DNA from 3 places in the Celeribacter indicus genome. Region 3 is predicted to be linked to each of the others. Evidence: riboswitches for the same ligand, from Rfam matches in the RefSeq annotation. Region 3 holds a riboswitch; each other region holds the start of a gene.
What was found. Region 3 has a riboswitch for cobalamin ahead of P73_RS15540 (TonB-dependent receptor plug domain-containing protein). Riboswitches for the same ligand answer to the same signal wherever they lie in the genome.
Positions count from the first base shown of each region.

Region 1: another riboswitch for cobalamin. It lies ahead of nrdH (glutaredoxin-like protein NrdH); the one in region 3 lies ahead of P73_RS15540 (TonB-dependent receptor plug domain-containing protein).
Region 2: another riboswitch for cobalamin. It lies ahead of P73_RS05265 (ABC transporter substrate-binding protein); the one in region 3 lies ahead of P73_RS15540 (TonB-dependent receptor plug domain-containing protein).

Region 1 covers NZ_CP004393.1:1,145,834-1,153,055, forward strand. Annotated here, with positions in the region: gene ehuA (ectoine/hydroxyectoine ABC transporter ATP-binding protein EhuA) at 1-535, shown strand, start outside; gene eutB (hydroxyectoine utilization dehydratase EutB) at 535-1,524, shown strand; gene P73_RS05860 (cyclodeaminase) at 1,517-2,509, shown strand; gene P73_RS05865 (Lrp/AsnC family transcriptional regulator) at 2,519-3,001, shown strand; gene P73_RS05870 (aspartate aminotransferase family protein) at 3,146-4,519, shown strand; cobalamin riboswitch at 4,891-5,079, shown strand; gene nrdH (glutaredoxin-like protein NrdH) at 5,172-5,393, shown strand; gene nrdI (class Ib ribonucleoside-diphosphate reductase assembly flavoprotein NrdI) at 5,398-5,853, shown strand; gene nrdE (class 1b ribonucleoside-diphosphate reductase subunit alpha) at 5,835-7,222, shown strand, end outside.
Region 2 covers NZ_CP004393.1:1,026,010-1,033,231, reverse strand. Annotated here, with positions in the region: gene P73_RS05285 (ABC transporter ATP-binding protein) at 1-622, shown strand, start outside; gene P73_RS05280 (ABC transporter permease) at 612-2,183, shown strand; one part of gene P73_RS24805 (IS630 family transposase) at 2,340-2,681, shown strand; one part of gene P73_RS24805 (IS630 family transposase) at 2,684-3,298, shown strand; cobalamin riboswitch at 3,489-3,684, shown strand; gene P73_RS05265 (ABC transporter substrate-binding protein) at 3,856-4,866, shown strand; gene P73_RS05260 (FecCD family ABC transporter permease) at 4,863-5,903, shown strand; gene P73_RS05255 (ABC transporter ATP-binding protein) at 5,900-6,673, shown strand; gene P73_RS05250 (pseudoazurin) at 6,670-7,092, shown strand; gene P73_RS05245 (class I SAM-dependent methyltransferase) at 7,089-7,222, shown strand, end outside.
Region 3 covers NZ_CP004393.1:3,133,592-3,140,813, forward strand. Annotated here, with positions in the region: gene P73_RS15530 (GumC family protein) at 1-1,932, shown strand, start outside; gene P73_RS24510 (PQQ-dependent sugar dehydrogenase) at 2,030-3,718, opposite strand; cobalamin riboswitch at 4,004-4,213, shown strand; gene P73_RS15540 (TonB-dependent receptor plug domain-containing protein) at 4,351-6,177, shown strand; gene P73_RS15545 (ABC transporter substrate-binding protein) at 6,182-7,039, shown strand; gene P73_RS15550 (FecCD family ABC transporter permease) at 7,036-7,222, shown strand, end outside.

The DNA.
Region 1 (7,222 bases), 2.0 Mb from region 3:
CTCGCCGAAATACCTGCGCCGGATGCGCAGCCAGATCGGCATGTGTTTCCAGCATTTCAACCTGTTTCCGCACATGACCGCGCTCGGGAACTGCATGGAGGGGCCGGTGCAGGTCCTCGGCATGCCGAAGGCGGAGGCGCGGGCGCGCTCCGAGGAGCTGCTCGAACTCGTGGGGATGGCCGACAAGATGGACCAGCACCCCTCGCGCCTGTCCGGCGGGCAGCAGCAGCGCGTCGCCATCGCCCGCGCGCTCGCGATGCGTCCGAAGGTCATGCTCTTCGACGAGGTGACCTCCGCGCTCGATCCCGAGGTGATCGGGGAGGTGACGAACGTGATCCGCGATCTGGTGGACGCGCACAACCTGACGATGCTCATGGTCACGCACCAGATGGGATTTGCCAAGGACATCTCCGACCGGGTCTGTTTCTTCTACGATGGCGCCATCGAGGAACAGGGCGCGCCCGAGGATCTGTTCGGCAATCCGCAGCGGGAGCGCACGCAGCAATTCCTGAGCGCGGTCAAGGAAGCCGACTGATGGTCGTGCTGGCGGATATCCTTTCTGCCGCGAAGACGATCCGGGGTGTCGCCGATGCCACCCCCATGGTGCCCTCCGCGACGGATGTGGGCGGCACGCTCTGGCTCAAGCTCGAGACCTGCCAGCCGATCGGCGCCTTCAAGCTGCGCGGGGCGGTGAACGCGCTCGCGCATCTGCCGGAGGGGGCGGCGGGCGTGGTGTGCTGTTCCACCGGCAATCACGGGCGTGGCGTCGCCTGGGCGGCGCGGGAGCGCGGGCTGCGCGCCGTCGTCTGCATCTCCGCCCTCGTGCCGGAGGCGAAGGTCGCGGGCATCCGCGCCCTCGGTGCCGAGGTGCATGTCGCGGGCCGCTCGCAGGACGATGCGCAGCGCGAGGCCGACCGGCGTGCCCGCGCCGAAGGGCTCGTCGCGATCCCGCCCTTCGACGACCCGCATGTGATCGCGGGGCAGGGGACCATCGCGCTCGAGATGCTGGCGCAGCGCCCCGAGATCGACACGCTCCTCATCCCGCTTTCGGGGGGCGGGCTCGCCGCCGGGATGGCCGTGGCGGCGCGCGCGATCAGGCCGGAGATCCGCCTCCTCGGCATCACGATGGAGCGCGGGGCGGCGATGGCCGCCTCCCTCGCGGCGGGCCATCCGGTCGCGGTCGAGGAGGTGGCGAGCCTCGCCGACAGCCTCGGCGGCGGGATCGGGCGGGAGAACCGGCATACGTTCGCGCTGTGCCGCGACCTTCTGGATGCGGTGGTCTGCGTCAGCGAAGACGAGATCTACCGCGCGATGCAGGCGCTCTACCACGAGGACCGCCTGGTGGCCGAAGGCGCCGCCGTCGTCGGCCTCGCCGCGCTCATGGCCGGAAAACTCGCCCCCTCGCCGGCGATGGCAACCGTCCTCACCGGGCGCAACCCCGACATGGCGCAGTTCACCCGTGTGATCTCCGGCGGGGATGTGGTTCTGGGCGCGGTGACGGTGAAAGGTGTGCGCCATGGCTGAGGTTCCCGTGCTGACCGAGGCGCAGTTGCGCGAGGCCGTGACCCTCGATGCCGCGCTGGTGGACGCGATCGAGGACGGCTTTCGCGCGCTGGCCGCGGGCGGGGTGGTGATGCCGCCGGTGGTGTCGATGGCCATCGCGGCGCATCGGGGCGAGGTGGACGTGAAGACGGCCTATGTGCCCGGCCTGGACGGATTCGCGATCAAGGTGTCGCCGGGATTCTTCGACAATCCGGCGCAGGGCCTGCCGAGCCTCACGGGGCTGATGGTCCTGCTCTCGGCTCGGACGGGGATGACGCAGGCGGTCTTCCTCGACAACGGGTATCTCACCGACCTGCGCACCGCGGCCGCCGGGGCCGTCGCCGCACGGCACCTCGCGCCGGCGACGGTGGAGACGGCGGGTGTCATCGGCACCGGCGTGCAGGCGCGGCTCCAGATGCGGGCCGCCTTTCTCGAACGGCCGTTCCGCCACGGCCTGGTCTGGGGGCGGGACAGGGAAAAGGCGGTGAAATGCGCCGCCGATCTCAGCGGGTCGCTGGGCATCGGAGTGGATGTCGCGACGGATGTGGTGCAGCTCGTCGCGCGAAGCCAGCTTGTCGTGACCGCCACCCCCTCGACCGCCCCGCTGATCACCGCGGAGATGCTTCATGACGGGCTGCACATCACCGCGATGGGGGCCGATCAGGCCGAAAAGACCGAGATCGCGCCAGAGGCGCTCGCGGCGGCGCAGCTCTATGTCTGCGACCGGGTGAGCCAGTGCGAAACGCTCGGAGAGCTGCGCGCCGCGCGGGCCGCGGGGCTGATGCTGGCGCTTCCGCCGGAGCTCGGCCAGATCGTTGCCGGCGCCGTGACCGGGCGGACCGATCCGCGCCAGATCACGATCTGCGACCTGACCGGGACGGGCGTGCAGGACACGGTCATCGCCGCCCATGTCGCGCGCCGTCTGGCGGCCGGGCCGGCGGAAGGGGGGCCGGGACATGTCGCATAGGAGGTCGCCATGAAGCTCGACGCCCGCGATCTCGCCATTCTGCGCGTGCTGGCCCGCGAGGGACGGCTCTCGAAAACCGCGCTTGCCGACAGGATCGGGCTCTCTCCCACGCCGGCCTGGGAACGGCTCAGGAAACTGGAGCGCGCCGGGCTGATCGAAGGCTACCGCGCGCAGATCAACCTCAGGAAGCTCGGCCCCTCCGTGACCGTGTTCGTCGCCGCGGAGCTGGCCGACCACACCCAGGCCTCGTTCCGCACCTTCGAGGCGAGCCTCCAGGCCCATGAGGAGATCGTGACCTGCTGGGCGCTGGGCGGCCGCTACGACTACCTCTTGCAGATCGTCACCCGCGACATCGAGGCCTATCAGCACCTGATCGACACGCTCCTGGACGCCCGGATCGGCATCGCGCGCTATTTCACCTATGTCGTCACGAAACAGGTCAAGGGCGGCGGGACGCCGCCGCTCGAGCTGTTTCTGGACCGAATGGACTAGTCCTGACCGTCCACGCAGGCCGGACGGACTGTTCCCGCGGTCCTTTTGGTCTCCCTTTCCGCGCGGCGGCGTCAGACTGGCAGGCGACGGCCGGACCGCGCCGCCGCGCGGCGCCGTGGTCCGGCGCAAGGAAAGGGGAAAGGCATGCTGACCAACGACCAGCTCGACACATGGGATCGCGAGAATTTCTTCCATCCCTCCACCCATCTCGCCCGGCATGCCCGCGGCGAGGCGCCGGGCCGGATCGTCAGGACGGCGCGGGGCGCCACGATCGTGGATCGCGACGGGCGCGAATTCCTCGACGGGTTCGCGGGGCTCTACTGTGTGAACGTGGGCTACGGCCGGCAGGAGATCGCGGAGGCCATCGCGGAACAGGCGCGCGAGCTGGCCTATTACCACGCCTATGTCGGCCATGGCACGGAAGCGTCGATCACGCTCGCGAAAATGGTCCTGGACCGCGCCCCCGAGCATATGTCGAAGGTGTATTTCGGCCTGTCCGGCTCCGATGCGAACGAAACCAACATCAAGCTGATCTGGTATTACAACAACATCCTCGGCCGGCCGGAGAAGAAGAAGATCATCTCCCGCCGCCGCGGCTATCACGGCTCCGGCCTGATGACCGGATCGCTGACCGGGCTCGAGCTGTTCCACCGGAAGTTCGACCTGCCCCTGGACCGCGTGCTGCACACGGAAGCGCCCTGTTATTTCCGCCGCGACGACCTCGCCATGTCCGAAGCGGCCTTCGTCGCCGATTGCGTCGCGAAGCTCGAGGAGTTGATCGCGCGGGAAGGGGCGGACACGATCGCGGCCTTCATCGGCGAGCCGGTCCTGGGCACGGGCGGCATCGTGCCGCCGCCGGCCGGTTACTGGGAGGCGATTCAGGAGGTGCTCGACCGGCACGACATCCTTCTGGTCGCCGACGAGGTCGTGACCGGTTTCGGCCGGCTCGGGACGATGTTCGGTTCCGGGCGGTACGGGCTGAAACCGGATCTCATCACCATCGCCAAGGGGCTGACCTCCGCCTATGCGCCGCTTTCCGGCACGATCGTGTCGGAGAGGATGTGGAAGGTGCTCGAACGGGGAACGGACGAGAACGGGCCCATCGGCCATGGCTGGACCTATTCCGCGCATCCGGTGGGGGCCGCGGCCGGCGTGGCCAACCTCCGGCTTCTGGACGAGTTGGCCCTCGTCGAGAATGCCGCAAGCACCGGCGCCTATCTGACGGCGGCGATGAAGGACGCGCTGGGCGATCATCCGAATGTCGGGGAGATCCGGGGCGAGGGCATGCTCTGTGCGCTGGATTTCGTGCGGGACCGGGACAGCCGCAGCTTCTTCGACGCGGGGGATCAGGTCGGGGCCTCGCTCGCCGCGGCGCTTCTGGCGGAGGGGGTCATCGGGCGGGCCCTGCCGCAGGGCGACATCATCGGCTTCGCGCCGCCCTTCTGCCTCACCCGCGGCGAAGCGGACCGGATCGTGGATGCGATGAAGGTGGCGGTGGACACCGTGCTGCCCGGCTGAGACCGGCGGAGAGGAGGCCAGGGGGACGGCCGGGCCATGCCGCCGGCTGCGTCCGGTTGCGGGACTGCCCAGCCGCGGGAGCGGCCGGGCCATCCGGGGCTCCGCCCGGATCGTGCATCCGGCGGCGCCCCGAAAGATCCCGGTGATCGTCACGGCGAGGGTGCGGGCGAGGGGTCGGAACGTCATCATCATGGATCTGCCTTTCAGCCGGAGGGAGGACCGGCGCCGCGAGTTGCGGAGGTTGCGGCACCGGTCTCTCCACCCTATCCGGCGCGGGTAAAGATCCCGTTACCACACCGTTCGCCCCGTCTTCCGGCGCGGGGCGAGGGCGCGTGGGAAAACCAGATATTGACAAGCCCTCGTCGAAACCATCAATATGATGTTGCTTCGGTTCCGTCGGCACGAGTCGCCGGCTAAGAGGGAAGCCGGTGAGAGTCCGGCGCTGCCCCCGCAACTGTAAGCGGTGAGCGAGGCCGATCACGCCACTGGACGCACGTCCGGGAAGGCCGGCCAAGCGGTGAACCGCGAGTCAGGAGACCTGCCGGGCATATGACAATGACCACGAACGGAGGGTTCGGGGGCGTGTGTTCGGCGGGGCGCCTGCGGTCCGTCGCTCGCGGCCTCGACGTCTGAGAGAAGCGAGAGGACCGACATGAGCATCACCGTCTATTCCAAACCCGCCTGTGTGCAATGCACCGCCACGACCCGCGCGCTCGATGCGAAGGGGCTGTCCTACGATGTCATCGACCTGACCCAGGACAGCGACGCGATGAGCCGCGTGACCGGGCTCGGCTATCGCCAGGCGCCGGTCGTCGTCGCGGGAGAGGACCACTGGTCGGGCTTCCGCCCGGACATGATCGCGCGGCTCCTGTGATCCCATGCCCCCGGATGCTGCCGTCCCGGTGCCGCCGCAGGGCCTGCCGGAGATCGTCTATTATTCCTCCGCATCGGGGAACACCTTGCGTTTCGTCGCGCGGCTCGGGCTGACGGTCCGGCGCGTGCCGATCTCCCCGAAGGAGGCGATGCCCGGCATCGCCCGCCCCTTCGTCCTGATCTGTCCGACCTATGCCGACGGGACCGGGCGCGGGGCGGTCCCGAAACAGGTGATCCGGCTGCTCAACGACCCCGACACCCGCGCCCTGATGCGGGGCGTGATCGGGGCCGGAAACCGGAATTTCGGCAGGCTTTATGCCATGGCGGGCGATGTGATCGCCCGCAAATGCGATGTTCCGCTGCTCTACAAGTTCGAGCTGGCGGGATTTGACAGCGATATCGCCCGCGTCCGCGCCGGGCTCGAAAAAATGGGATCCGCGCCATGCTCGACACCGACCTGAACGGCCTCGATTACCACGCGCTGAACGCGATGCTCAATCTCTACGACGGGGAGGGCCGGATCCGCTTCGAGGCGGATCGCATGGCCGCGCGTCAGTATTTCTTGCAGCATGTGAACCAGAACACGGTGTTCTTTCACTCGCTCGACGAGAAGCTCGGCTATCTCGTGGAGGAAGGCTATTACGAGGCGGAGGTCCTGGACCAGTATTCCAGGAATTTCATGCGCAGGATCTGGGAGGCGGCCTATGCGAAGAAGTTCCGCTTCCCGACCTTCCTCGGCGCGTTCAAGTATTACACCTCCTACACGCTGAAGACCCGCGACGGGCAGCGCTATCTCGAACGCTATGAGGACCGCGTGGTGATGGTGGCCCTTGCGCTTGCGCGCGGCGACGAGGCGCTCGCGATGGCCTTCATGGAGGAGATCCTGTCGGGCCGGTTCCAGCCGGCGACGCCGACCTTCCTGAACGCCGGGAAGAAGAGCCGCGGGGAGCTGATCTCGTGCTTCCTTCTGCGGCTCGAGGACAACATGGAGAGCATCGGGCGGGGCATCAACTCCGCGCTGCAACTCAGCAAGCGCGGCGGCGGGGTGGCGCTCCTGCTGACCAACATCCGCGAGCACGGCGCGCCGATCAAGGGGATCGAGAACCAGTCCTCCGGCGTGATCCCGGTGATGAAGCTCCTCGAGGACAGCTTTTCCTATGCCAACCAGCTTGGCGCGCGGCAGGGGGCGGGGGCGGTCTACCTCAACGCGCATCACCCCGACATCCTGCGCTTCCTCGACACGAAACGCGAGAACGCGGACGAGAAGATCCGTATCAAGACGCTGAGCCTTGGCGTGGTCATTCCCGATGTGACGTTCGAATTGGCCAAGAAAAACGCCGATATGTATCTCTTTTCGCCGCACGATGTCGAAAAGGTCTATGGCGTGCCCTTCTCGGAACTCTCCGTCACGGAAAAATACGAGGAGATGGTGGACGACAAGCGCATCCGCAAGAAGAAGATCAACGCCCGCGCCTTCTTCCAGACGCTCGCGGAGATCCAGTTCGAGAGCGGCTATCCCTATATCCTGTTCGAGGACACGGTGAACCGCGCGAACCCGATCGCGGGACGGATCAACATGTCGAACCTCTGTTCGGAGATCCTCCAGGTCAACGAGGCCTCGGACTTCAACGAGGACCTGTCCTATGCCCGCCTCGGGACGGATATTTCCTGCAACCTCGGCTCGCTCAACATCGCGAAGGCGATGGATGGCAAGCAGCTCGGGCAGACGGTCGAGACCGCCGTGCGGGCGCTCACCGCCGTGTCGGAGATGTCGGCGATCGACGCCGTGCCCTCGGTCCGCCGCGGCAATGACGAAAGCCATGCCATAGG
Region 2 (7,222 bases), 2.1 Mb from region 3:
CACGGTCATGCGTATCGCGCTTGGGTTAGAGACTCCCGATGCTGGAGACGTGCGGATCGCGGGCAAGGTGCCGATGGCGGCAGCAAAGGCGGGCGAGACCGGTATTGCCTTCCAGGACGCAGCGCTGCTGCCCTGGCGCAGCGTCCGGCGCAACATCGAAGTCCCGTTAGAGGTTCTGGGGCGTCCAATTGCCAAAGCCGCAGGCCATATCCAGAACATGATAGAACTCGTCGGGCTCAAGGGGTTCGAGAATGCGCTGCCCGGCGAGTTATCCGGCGGCATGCGGCAGCGGGTCGCCATCGCGCGGGCGCTGGTGACACATCCGCAGATCCTGTTCATGGACGAACCCTTTGGCGCTCTGGACCAGATCCTGCGCCGCCAGATGAACCTCGAATTGCAGCGGATCTGGACTGAGACCGGTTCAACCGCACTTCTCGTTACACATGGCATCGACGAAGCCGTCTTTCTAGCCGACCGCGTTGTGGTCATGCATGCGAGCCCAGGGCGGATCGTCGATGTGATCGACGTGGCCTTTAATCGACCCCGCGCGCCCGAACTGTTCTCAAACCCGGATTTCCACCGCGTCTGCGACCACGTCGCCGAGGTGCTGCATGGCGGCTGAGACAACAGGACCTTGGCGCGGACTGCGCAATGCGGCGATCCTGTTCGCAGTCTGGGAAATTGTCGGACGGTTGGACCTTGTCGCGGGCGGCGCGCTGCCCGGCATCTCCGAAATCCTGATCCGGCTCTGGATCGATTGGGGCGACTATCCCCGCCACATCTGGGCGACACTCTATGCCTCCACAATCGGTTTCCTGATCGGCAACGCGTTGGGGATCGGCGCGGGAGTCATCTTTGCGCTCTCGCCCACGGCGCTGCGGCTGTTTCGGGGTGTGAATATCGCAGCCTTCGCGCTCCCTCCCATCGCCATCGCACCGATCCTCGTTCTGACGCTTTCCGGAATGGCACCGCGCATCGCTCTCGCCGCGCTCGGGGTCTATTTCGTCACGATGACAGCCACCGTGATCGGGCTGAGCCAGGCCGACAGCCGCGCGACAGACGTGATCCGCGCCTATGGCGGCACCCGATGGGACATCCTGCGCCGGGTGCAGTTCCGGGGCGCATTGCCTTCGATCCTAGCGGGGCTTCGCGTGGCCGCGCCCAATGCTGTTCTAGGCGCGATCCTGGCCGAGTTTGGCGGCGGCGGACGCTGGGGGCTGGGTGCCTATCTGCTGGGCTCGCTCGGACGCGGCGAGCCTGACCGGCTCTGGGGCATCGGCCTGGTGGCCACGCTGATCGCAGGTCTTTCCTATGGTGTTTTCGCGCTTCTCGCCACCCGGACCATCGGTGCCACGCGTGCGGTGACGCTGAACACCGCCATGCCCCAGGAGTCCAAAGCCGCTGGGCGCCCCGCCAAGCGGATTGTCCTGACGCTGGGCACCATCGCGCTCCCCTTCCTCGTCTGGTGGGCTTTCATCAAAGCAACAGGTGTCCCGGACCTGATCTCGAAAACACCCTGGGGCGTGGTCGACTACCTGTTTCTGGCCCCAACGGCCGAAAGCGCACAGACCCGCTTGCTGGCCGCACTGGCCGAAACCTTGCCGATCACGTTTGCGGGCATGGCCGCCGGGCTCGGGTTTGCCTTCCTGTTGGCGATCTCGTCACGGCTGTTTCCCCGCGCCATCGAGGCCTTCATGCCGGTGGCACTGGTCACGCAGACCATGCCGCTGGTGGCTCTGACGCCGCTTCTGGTGCTGATCCTCGGGCGCGGCACGTCGCTGACACTTTGGGCGACGATCTCGGTGACGTTCTTTCCTGCTTTCGTGACGCTGGCCCAGGGACTGGCGCTGGTACCACGCAGCGCACAGGATCTGCCCCGCGCCTACGGGGCGGGACGCTGGAAAGAGATGCGCATGGTGACGCTCCCCACCTCGCTGCCATATCTGTTCGCTGCGACGCGCCTGACCGTGCCACGCGCGCTGTTGGGCGTGATGATTGCAGAATGGCTGGCCACCGGGAAAGGCCTGGGCAATCTTCTGAACCAGTCCCGCGGATTTCTCGACTACGGCATGATCTGGGCCGTGGCAGCCGTCTCGGTTCTGCTGTCTGTGCTCTTTTACCTGGCGGTGGTCCTCGTTGAGCGACGAGTTCTTCAGCGGCTTGGTATGGCAACGGCGGAGTAAGGCGATGAGCGATCCGGAAAGCGGAAGTGGCAATCGTGTGGACGACTTGGTCGAGGCCCTTGCCGTCAGGGCCTAAAGCGTTTCGGCTTGAATTTGAATCGGCGGGGGTTTCCTTGAGGTGGCTGATGTGATTCATCCTGTTTGGGAGGATGGATCATGTCAGCACCTTTGCCGAATGCGCTTCGGGCGCGGTTTCAGGAGTATATTGAGGAAGGGTTAAGCGGGCGGGCGGCGGCGTTGCGCCTGAAAGTGTCTGCGGCGACAGGCGCGCGGTGGGCGCGTCAGGTTCGGACCAAGGGCCATGCGGAGCCCGCACCGCAAGGCCCGCCACGTGGTCGGGGAAAGCTGGCAGCGCATCAGGCTTTCCTGAAGGAACTGGTCGCGCAAGACCCCGACATCACGCTCTTTGAGTTGCGCGACGCGCTGGCGGCCGCGGCAGGCGTGCGGGTGCATCATTCTTCCATCGCCAACCTGCTGTCCCGGCTCGGTTTCACATACAAAAAAAGTCGCTGGTCGCCACCGAGCGCGGTCGCGCCAAGGTAAGACAGCAGCGGACTGAGTGGTTCAAGCATCGGCTGCCTGCCATTGCGGCCTTTCCCGAACGCGTTGTCTTTATTGATGAAACGGCAGTGAAGACCAACCTGACCCGTCTGCGTGGCCGGGCCAAGCGGGGTCATCGCCTGACCATGGATGCACCGTTTGGCAGTTGGGGAACCCAAACGCTGATCGCCGGGCTGGCCTCGGATGCTTTGATCGCACCATGGGTCATCAAGGGTGCCATGGATGGCCCCGCCTTTGCCGTCTACATCCGAGAAGTGCTTGTCCCGGAGATCGCCCCCGGCACCGTTGTCATCCTGGACAATCTGGCGACCCATCGGAACAAGGAGGCGGCTCAGGCCTTGCACGACCACGGCTGCTGGTTTCTGTACCTCCCGCCTTACTCGCCGGATCTCAATCCCATCGAGCAAGCATTCTCCAAACTGAAAGCTCACCTTCGAAAGATCGGCGCCAGAACCTTCACCGAAGTCTTCGACGCCATCGGCGCAATCTGCGAGCTCTACGACCCAACAGAGTGCTGGAACTACTTCAAGGCTGCTGGATATGTCTCGGGTTAAAGCCGAAACGCTTTATCGGCTTTTGCCCCGATCCTCCGCAATGAGGCGGCAGCGCTGGAGTAGGTGAACACCGGCTGGTTCCGCGACCTGCGCCCCTATCGTCTCTGAATGCGAAGGCAGGCATTCTGAACACCATTGTCTAACTCTGCCCTCCATAACTTTTTGCGCGCTTGCTTTGGAAAAGGCGGTTGGTTACTTGTCCGTTGTCGGTTTCCGCAAGGAATCAAAAGGGAATCCGCCGCCGGCCCGCCGGCGAACCGGAACTGCCCCCGCAACTGTAGGCGGCGAGCGCGCAGCGATAATGCCACTGTGGCCATGGGCCATGGGAAGGCTGCTGTCAGCAATGACCCGCCAGTCAGGAGACCTGCCGACACTGTCAGCAACGCGGCCCGGACGGGGTGTCCGGGGAGGTGTCGAATGAAGTCTTCCCAAAGACGTCCCGTCGCGGCCGTCACAGCCAGAACGGACCCACCCGCCGCCATTCCGGCGATGGCCGTCGGCCTGCGGGTCGGCATTCCCTCCCTGTCTCCGGTCGCATCACATACCGGAGACGATTCATGTTCATCAGACCCCTGACCGCGGCGGCCCTGGGCGCCGCATGGCTTGCGCTGCCAGCGCAGGCCGAAACTCAATACCCGCTGACGCTCGCCAATTGCGGTGTCGAGGTGACGTTCGACGCGGCACCGGAAAGCGTGGTGACGGTCGGGCAAGCCGCGACCGAGATCCTCTATTCGCTGGGCCTTGGCGACAAGGTGGTCGGAACCTCCGTCTGGTTTACCGAGGTGCTGCCCGAATTCGCCGAGTTGAACGCCGGGGTCGCACGGCTCGCCGACAACGATCCGAGCTTCGAAAGCGTCGTGGCCAAGCGTCCCGGTCTGGTCGCGGTGCAATACGAATGGCATGTGGGCGCGCAGGGGATCGTCGCCACGCGCGAGCAGTTCGCCGACCTCGGCATCCCGACCTATACGCTGCCTGCCGATTGCGTCGGCAAGGACAACACCGCGGGCTCGGACGGCACCCGGCTGGAGCTGTATTCCATGGACAGCCTCTATCAGGGCATCAGCGACCTGGCGCAGATCTTCGACGTGGCCGGGCGCGGCGAGGCGCTGGTCGCCGATCTGAAGGCGCGCGAGGCGGCGGCGATCGAGAAGGCGCAGGGCCTCGGCCTGAAGGAGGCATCGGCGGTGTTCTGGTTTTCCTCGGCAGAGATGGACATCGACCCCTATGTCGCCGGCCAGGGCGGCGCGCCGGCCTACATGATGCAGGCGCTCGGGCTCAGGAACGTGGTCGACAGTAACGAGGAATGGCCCACCGTAAGCTGGGAGACCATCGCCCGCGCCGATCCCACCGTGATCGTCGTCGCCCGCATGGACCGCCGCCGGTTCGAGGCCGACGATGTGGAGCGGAAGCTGGAATTCCTGCGCTCCGATCCCGTCGCAAGCCAGATGGAGGCGGTGAAGAACGACCGGATCGTCATCCTGGACGCGCATGGCATGGATCCGTCGATCCGCAATATCGGCGCGCTGGAAACACTCTCCGACGCGCTGGCGGAGTTCGACCTGCAATGACGGATACCGCCGCCCCCGCCGCAGTGCTGCGGCCCGTCGCGCTCTGGGCAGCGGCGGGGGCGGCCGCGCTTGCGCTTTCGATCCTCGCCGGTGTGATCATCGGCGAGACCCCCCTGCCCGTCGCCACCATCGCGGCAGTCTTTGCCAACAACCTGTGGGGCGCGGGCCATGCGGTCGATCCCATCGACGCCGGCATCGTCTGGAGCTACCGCCTGCCGCGCACGCTGGTCGCCGCGGCCTGCGGCGCGGGGCTTGCGCTGTCCGGCGTGGTGTTGCAGTCGCTGGTGCGCAACGCGCTGGCCGATCCCTACCTTCTGGGCGTTTCCGCCGGGGCCGGAACCGGGGCGGTGGCGGTCACGATCCTCGGCGTCGGCGGCGGCCTTGTCGGCATATCGGCCGGCGCCTTTGGCGGGGCTGCGCTGGCCTTCCTGCTGGTCGCAGCGCTGGCGCGGGCGGCGGGGGGCGGTTCGGCGCATCTGGTGCTGGCGGGGATCGCAGGTTCGCAACTGTTCAACGCGCTGACATCGTTCTTCATCGCCAAATCCGCCAATGCGGAACAGGCACGCGGCATCATGTTCTGGCTGCTGGGCAACCTGTCGGGCGTGCGCTGGCCGGATGTCACGCTGGCCGCGCCGGCGGTGGCGCTGGGGTTCCTCGCCTGTCTGTGGTTCGCCCGCGCAATGGACGCCTTTTCCTTCGGCACGTCCTCGGCCGCCGCGCTGGGTATTCCGGTGCGTCAGGTGCAGGTCGTGCTGATCGGGGCGACCACGCTCATGACCGCCACGATGGTCAGCCTCGTGGGCTCCATCGGCTTCGTCGGCCTGGTGATCCCCCATGCCATGCGCTTCGTCGTCGGTCCGCGACACGGGCGGCTCATTCCGGCCGCTGCGCTGGCGGGGGCGATGTTCCTGATCGCGGCCGACGTCACCTCGCGCATTCTCATTCCGGGACAGGTGGTGCCCATCGGCGTCGTCACCGCGCTGGTCGGCGCGCCGGGCTTTGCGCTGATCCTCGTGCGCAACCGGAGGCGGCCGTGAAGCTGCGGGCAACCGATCTGGGCTGGCGCGCCGGAGGGCGCAGCATCGTCGATGGCGTCAGCATCGACGTCGAACCCGGCGAGACCTTCGGCCTTGTCGGCCCGAACGGATCGGGCAAGTCCACGCTGCTGCGCCTGCTGGCCGGTCTTGCGCCGCGCCCGGCGGGGGCGGTGCATCTCGACGGCCGGCCGCTTTCCGCGCTGACAAGGCGCGAGGTGGCGCAGCGGATCGCACTGGTCGAACAGATGGCCGACACCTCCGAGGCGCTCAGCGTGCGCGACGCGGTGGAGTTGGGGCGCACGCCCTGGCTCTCGGCGCTGGCACCCTTCGGCCCCGCCGACACGCGGATCGTGGAGGAGGCGCTGGCCGCCGTCGACATGGCGCATATGGCGCGCGACGCCTGGTCGACCCTCTCGGGCGGAGAGCGCCAGCGCGTCCACATCGCCCGCGCGCTGGCGCAGCGTCCTCGCCTTCTGATGCTGGACGAGCCGACCAACCATCTCGACATCCACCACCAGCTTACGCTGTTGCGGCTGGTCAGCGACCTGCCGGTCACGGTGATCATGGCGCTGCACGACCTCAATCAGGCGATGGGCTGCGACCGGCTCGGCGTGATGGAAGACGGACGCCTGATCGCCTGCGGCCCGCCGGCCGAGGTTCTGACGCCCGACCGCCTCGCCGCCATCTTCCGGGTGCGCGCCACGCCGCTGCACGATCCGGCCGACGGCGCCACGATCTTCCGTTTCCATTGTCTGGAGAATGTCCGATGAAAACCGCTGCCGCCTTTCTTCTGACCTGCCTCACGGCAGGCACCGCCCTGGCCGAGACGCATGAGGTCGGGATGTATACGCGGAACGACCAGGGGCCGATGATCTACGAGCCGCAGTTTCTGGCCATCGCGCCCGGCGACAGCGTGCGCTTCGTCCCGGCCCAGCCGGGCCACAATGCCGCGGTCATCGACGGCATGATCCCCGAAGGGGCAGAGCCGTTCAAAACCCAGATCGACGAGGATGTCACGGTGACGCTGACCGAGCCGGGCCTCTACGGCATCAAGTGCAGCCCGCATTACGCCATGGGCATGGTGATGCTGATAGAGGTCGGCGGGCCGACCGCACGCGAGTTGCCCGAGGATCTGCCGGACCGCGCGCGGCAACGCTTCGAGGAAATACTGGAGGCGGTGGCCCGGTGACGGCAAATCACGATCTGACCGAGGAGATCCGCGATTACTGGTCGCGCCGGGCGCAGACCTTCGATCTGGCCTTCGGCCACCGCATCGCGCCGGGGCCGGAGGCGGACGCCTGGGCGCAGCCGATGCGCGA
Region 3 (7,222 bases):
TCGGTCATCGAGGGGGAGCTGGCGGTGCTGCGGTCCAACGCGCTGCTGCGCCGCGTGGCCGAGACGCTCCAGCTCGAGACCGTTCCCGAATTCAATCCCGAGGCCATCCCCGAGGACGAACAGGGCTCCGTCCTGTCGGATATCGCGGAACGGGTGAAATCGCTGCTGCCGAGCTTCGGCGGCGGCGGCGAGGCCGACCTGCCGGACGACGCGCCCTCGCGCGTCGCGGTCGCCGCCGGCGCCGGCGCGCAGCAGCTCGGCACCTACAAGGACATCGTGGGCAAGCTGCGCCAGGCGATCCGCGTGAACCAGCAGGGCACCTCCTATGTCGTGCAGGTTTCCGCGGTCTCCGAGGATCCCGATCTCGCCGCCGCGATCACCAACACGCTCATGGACGAATACATGGGCTTCCTGACCGACAAGCGCTTCAACGCCGCGCAGGAATTCACCGCCTGGCTCGAGACCCGCGTGGCCGATCTCGCCGTGACGCTCGAGCGCTCGGAGCGCGACGTCTTCGACTACCGCGCGCGGATGGAGGCGGATGCCGACAACCGCACCCGGCTCGAACAGCAGATGACCGAACTCACCACCCGGCTCATCGACCGGCGCGCGGAGCTCGCGCAGGTCGAGGCGATGTATGACAAGATGGGATCGACCATCGAGACCGGAGGCCCGCTCGCCGCGCAGGACATGTCCTCCTCCGAGGCGATGCTCGACTACCGCCAGCAGCTTTCCGAACTGATCCAGCGGGAGGCCTTCGCGGTCGGCTCCTTCGGCGAGCAATCCGCGCAGGTCGCCTCCATCCGCCGCTCCATCGACGTGATCGAAGCCTCGATCGAGCTCGAGGTGCGCCGCGAACTCGACCGGCTTCAGAACCAGCGCGAGGTGCTGCGGGTCGTCGTCTCCTCCCTCAACAGCCAGCTCAACGAACTGTCGCGCCAGATGCTCGACCAGTCGAGCGAGGAAATCCAGCTCAACCAGCTCCAGCGCGTCGCAGAGGCGAACAGCGTGGTCTACCAGGAATTCCTTGCCCGGTTCAAGGAAGTGAGCGAGATCCAGAACCTCCAGACGCCGGACGCCGACATCATCTCCTACGCCAACCCGCCCTCCGCGCCGGTCTACCCGCGCAAGAAGCTCTCCGTCATCATGGCGGGCGTCGGCGGCTTCTTCATCGCCTTCGCCTATGTGCTCCTGACCGAGATGCTGCCGAAGAAACTGTCCACCCCCGAAGCCCTCGCGCGGGCGACGGGCATCGGCGTCTACGGCCGGATGCGCGATCTCGGCGCACAGATGACGCTGCACGAACTGGCCCGCGAGCTGAACCGCGATCCCGAGGGCAAGCTGTCCCAGATCGCGCTGAGGCTGGCCAACAATGCCGACATGCGCGCGGGCGGGGCGGCGCGGACCATTCTCGTGGCCTCCGACACGGCGCGCGACGACAAGGTGCATGTGGCGATGCTCCTCGCCTGGGCGCAGAGCCGCAAGGGGCGCTCCTGCGTCGTGGTCGACGCCGACACCCGCACCGCCAACCTGTCGGGCCTGCTCGAATACCGCCGGCCGGCGGGCAACCTCGCCTCCACGCTCTACGGCGATACGGAGATCGGCCAGGCGATCACCGGCCTGCCCCGGTTCGGCGCGAGCTTCGTGCCGTGCGAGGAAATGGCCTCCGACCCCTCCGTGGTCTTCGACACCGAGCGGTTCCGCCAGATCCTCCAGACGCTCTCGCGGCAGTTCGATACGGTCATCCTCGACCTGCCCCCGGCGCAGGATTTCACCGACGCCTTCACCTCGCTCGAGGAGATGGACATCGAGCTGTTCGTGGTGCGCGCGGGCACGCTCACCGGCGGCGAGCTGCATGAACCGCTCGAGGTGGCGAGAAACGCGAATGCGCGCAACCTGGGCCTCGTGCTCACGAACGACGCGACGGCCTGACGCCTCCCGCCCTCCGGCACCGGATCCGCGCAAAAACCGCGCCCTGCGAGGGGCGCGGTTTCTCATGCCGGCCGCAGGGGCGGACGGACGCGCGCGCTCACATCTTGCAGAGCACCCCGGAGATCAGGTCCGCCGCCGCCGCATCCTCCATCCCGCTCCACGCCATGTTGGTGTTCGGCGCGAGCGCCACCGGGTCGGACATGAAGGCCGCGAGCGTCTGCTGCGTCCAGACCCCGGCCACGCCGTCGAGCGCGCCGGAATAGCCGTCGAAGGGCGTCGCCCCCGGTCCGCGCCCGCAGACCGCGTGCAGCGTCGGCCCCGCGCCCTCGTCCACGCCCTCGAGGAGGCTGTGGCATTGCAGGCAGGCATTCATCGTGCTCTCGGCGGAGGCGAAGATCTCCGGCGAGGGCGCGTCCTCGCGCAGGAGCGCCTCGAACCGGGCCATCGGGTCCGGGCCGGTATCGGCCGCGAGCGTGATGATCCGCCGGTCGTCGGTATAGACCACGATGGTGCGCCCCTCGTCGAGCGTCGCGAGGTCGCGGATCCTCTGGCCGAACTGGATCGCCTCGTCATAGACCCCGCGCCCGTCGCGCAGGTGCACGCGGTGCAGCGCGCCGCTGAGACCGCCGACGATGAAATCGCCGTCCCAGGCGTAGTGAAAGCCGTTGACCGCGATCACCGAGGAGGGCGCGATCGACGGCACCCAGGACATCGCCGGCTCGTCATAGCCGTCGTGATTGGCGTGCCTGTCGCCGTTTCCGGCCGGCTTGCGGTTGTATTTCACCCCGTAACTCACCGCGGGAAAACCGAAATTCGCCCCCTCGAAGACATGGTTCAGCTCGTCGCCGCCCTCCATCCCGTGATCCGTCACCCAGATCTCGCCCGCGACATCGACCGTGACGCCCTGCGGGTTGCGCAGGCCCTTCGCGACGATCTCCTTTTCGCCGGTGTCGAGGTCGACCAGCATCACCTTACCGTAATCGCCCTCGTCCGTCTGGGCGAGCGCCGTGGAGAAATCGAGCCCTTCGTGGCGGTCGTCGCGCTCATAGACACCGGAGGTCCAGACCACCCGCCCGTCGGGCAGGGGCGCCATGCGTCCGCCCGCCTCGAGGCCGTAGATCCCCTTGCCGGAGGTGAAGGGCTTGATACAGGGCTCGGTCTGCGCGACCACCTCCCAGTCCTCCGGCCCGGCCTGCCAGTCTTCCGGCCGGTCGCTGTCCACCACGAGCCGCGCGAGGGTCGAGCCGAAGCAGAGCCCCTCGGGCCGCCAGTCGGTGAAGGACATCAGGAGCGATCCGCCTCCGCCGTCGCGCGGAACGAAGAGCACGTCGTTGTACCGCATCCAGTTGAAATCCACCTCGATCTCGCCCAGGAGCCCCTCGCCGAGCTGCTGTTGCAGCTCCGCGCGTTTTGCGTCGGGCGGCGCGACGGAAAGCTCGGTGACGGTCTCCCCGTCGATATGGAAGGTCTTGCCGAGCCGGTCGGTCAGCAGGAGCGAGCGGTCGAGAAAGGGCGCGATGCCGCCCGCGAAATCGCGCGCGCTCGCCGGCAGGTACATCGTCCGCTTGCTCAGCACCGCCCGGTTCGTGACCAGCCGCTCCACCTCCGGCGGCGCATCCGCGTTGAACATTGAATTGTAGACCCCCTGGAGCTTGTAATATCGCGTCGCGAAAAAGCTCCAGCGGTCCTGCATCTGGTTGTTCAGCTCATAGCCACCCCAGACCCCGATCCCGACGAGCGCCGCAGCCCCCGCCAGCCCGCCCAGAACATAGGCACCCACACGCATTGGTTTCACGGATTTTCCTCTCGTCCCCGGATACTCGTTAACAGATCAAGACAGCGCCCTCGGGCGCGGAGAGACCCACCCTCTCCACGGGATATCTTGCATGGTCGCCCCGCCGCCTCCAAGCCAAGATCCGCCGCGACGCGCCTTATGCGCGGGCCCGCCGCGAAAACGCGCCGCCGCGCCGCATGTTTTCCAGACAACTGCGCAAATTGGAGGCGCCGGTCTCGCGGCCGGGCGGGCACCATGCCGCGCCCGACGCCCCTTTACAGGCGCGTGATCTCTGCGCTAGGAGGTGAGCGCTTCGGTCCGGGAGATACCACCGGATAAAAGGGAACGCGGTCCGCCCTGCGACAGGGCCCATTCCGCGACTGCCCCCGCAACTGTAGGCGGAGAGCGAAGCCGGACAAAGCCACTGTGGCGCCTCACGGCCCGCGGGAAGGCCCGGCCAAGCAGCGACCCGCAAGTCAGGAGACCTGCCGAAGTGTTCACCCAGTCCGGGCGCGGGGCGTGCCGGGGCTACGGTCTTCCGTCGTGGTGGCACATCGCCGTGCTCGGAATCCTGAAGGACCTTTTTCCGAGCACCGTCTGACACTTGCAGGCCGCATTTCATGCGGCGCACCGATGGGACAAGGATGAAGATCTTGACGACCCGCCACCTGCTTTCCACCGCGCTCTGCGCCACCCTCGCCCTGCCGGCCGTCGCACAGGACGTCCTGGAGCTCGACGAGATCATCGTCTCCGGCAGCCTGACGCCGGTCGAGGCCGGCAGGACCGGCGCCACCGTCGAAAAGCTCGACGCCGACGCGCTCACCGCCGCGGCCCGGCCGGTCTCCGAACGGCTCGGCAGCCTGCCCGGCGTGAGCTTTACCCGCAACGGCGGCACCGGCGCCTCCACAAACCTGTATATCCGCGGTCTCGGCGCGCAATATGTCGGCGTGCGCATCAACGGCATCGACGTCGCCGATCCCTCGAAAACGCAAAGCCAGTACGACTTCGGCGGGCTGCTGTCCTTCGGCATCTCCTCCGTCGAGGTGCTGAAGGGCTCGCAATCCGCCCTCTACGGCTCCGAGGCGATCGCCGGGCTGATCGACATCCGCACCGACGAGGCGGTGCGGCCGGGCTACACCTCGACCGCCGCCTTCGAGGCCGGAAGCTACGGCACCTATGCCGGCGGGATCTCCACCGTGATGGAAAGCGACAGCGGAAAGCTTTCCTTCACCCTGTCCCATCTCAGCACCGACGGATTTTCCTCGCGCGCGAGCGATGACGAGGACGACGGGTTCGAACAGACCTTCCTCACCTTCGGCCTCGAACAGGACGTGAGCGACGGGCTGACCCTCGGCCTCTCCGGCCTCTACCGCACCTCCGAGACCGACTACGATCTCTCCGACACCGATCCCGAGGGCGAGACCAGCCGCGACGAAACCGGCCTGCGTGCCTTCGCGCGTGTGACGGGCGGCGCGATGCATCATGAATTCAGCGCCAGCCTGTTCGAGACCGAGCGCAGCTATCCCGGCGGATATACCGAAGATTACTCGGGCCGCCGCCGCAACCTCGCCTATCTCGGCACGGCGGAGCTGTCGGACATCTCGTCGCTGAGCGTCGGGCTCGACTATACCGAGGAGGAGTTCGAGATCGACGGATGGGACGCGGACGACCGCAGCTGGTCGGTGAGTGGCGAATGGCTCTACGCTGCCGCCCCGACGGTCGATCTGTCGGTGGCGCTGCGCTACGACGACCATTCCGATTTCGGCTCCCATGTCTCCGGCCGGCTTGCCGCCGCCTGGCGCGCGGCGCCGGACTGGACGATCCGCGCCGTCGCCGGAACCGGCTTCCGCGCGCCCTCGCTCTTCGAACGCTACAGCGATTACGGCGATCCCGGCCTCGAGGAGGAGACGAGCAGGAGCTTCGAACTGGGCGCGGAGCGCCGCTTCGGATCCGACAGCTTCGCGAAGGCGACGGCATTCTACACGGAGATCGAGGACCGGATCGACTTCGACACCGCCTCGACCGCCTGCGTCGGCGGCCCCGGCTGCTACGCGCAGGTCGACGGCACCACGGTGTCCAGGGGCATCGAGCTGTCGGGCCGCTACGGGGTCGGCCCCGCGCTCGCGCTCCGGGGGAACTATACCTATACCGACGCGAAAACCGAGGGGCAGCGCGCCGAGCGCGTGCCGCGTCACGATCTCGTCCTCGGGCTCGACACGCTGCTGTCGGACCGTCTCACCGGGACGGTCGAGGTGCAGCACGTCGCGGATGTCATCCCCTCCTCCTACGCGCCGGCCGATCACAAGGTGGGCGATTACACGCTGGTCAACGCCGGGTTCACCTATGCGCTGACGGCGGCCACCGATCTCACCCTGCGCCTCGAGAACCTCGGGGACGAGGACTACGAGACCGCGGACGGTTACAACACACCGGGCCGCTCGGCCTATGTCGGTGTCCGTGCCTCCTTCTGAGCGCATGATCCGGGCGGCGGCGCTGGTCGCCGCCCTCTGCCTGCCGCTCTGCGCGGCGGGGGCCGCGCCGCTGCGCGTCGTCTCGACGAACCTGTGCACCGATCAGCTCGCCATGCTGCTCGCCGCGCCGGGACAGCTCGTCTCCGTCTCCGGGCTCGCCGCCGACCCGCACAGTTCCGCCATGGCGGAGGCCGCGCGCGCCTATCCGCGCAACGACGCCCGCGCCGAGGAGATCTACCTGCTCGCGCCCGATCTCGTCGTCTCCGGCAGCTATACCGCGCGCGAAACCATGCAGATCCTCGAGGATCTCGGCATTCCGGTGATGCGCTTCTCCCCCGCGACCTCGCTTGCCGACGTGCCCGCCCGCATCGCGCAGATGGGCGCCGCCCTGCATCGCGAGGCGGAGGCGCAGGCCGTGATCGACGAGTTCAACGCGCGGCTTGCGGCGCTGAGGGCGGAGGCCGAGGCGGAGATCGCCGCCTCCGGCGCCCCCCGTCCGCGTGCCGCGCTCTATTATCCCAACGGCTACACCACCGGCAGCTCCACGCTCGCGGGCGATATCCTCGAGGCCGCCGGCTTCGGCAATGTCGCCGCCGAGATCGGCGTCGCGGGCGGCGGCTTCGTCCCGCTCGAGGCCATGGTGATCGCCGATCCCGACGCGCTGATCACCAGCGGACCGCACCCCGGCGCCTCGCGGGCGGAGGAGCTTCTGATCCATCCCGCCCTCACGACCTTGCGCGGCGGCGCGGCCTCCGCGACGATGTCCGACCGCGACTGGCTCTGCGGCACGCCCGCCGTGCTCGAGGCCATCGCAGCGCTCGGAGACACGCGCCGCGCCGTGCTGAACGGAGCGGCGCAATGAGGCTTCCGGCACTGACACTCATCGCGCTTGCCGCCCTGCTGGCCGTCATCGCGCTCACCATCGGCCCGGCGGGGATCGGTCCGGCGGAGAGCCTGCGTGCGCTCGTCCGCGACGACGGGACGGCGCTCACCATCGTGATGCGCGAGATCCGCCTGCCCCGTGTCCTGCTCGCGCTGATGGTCG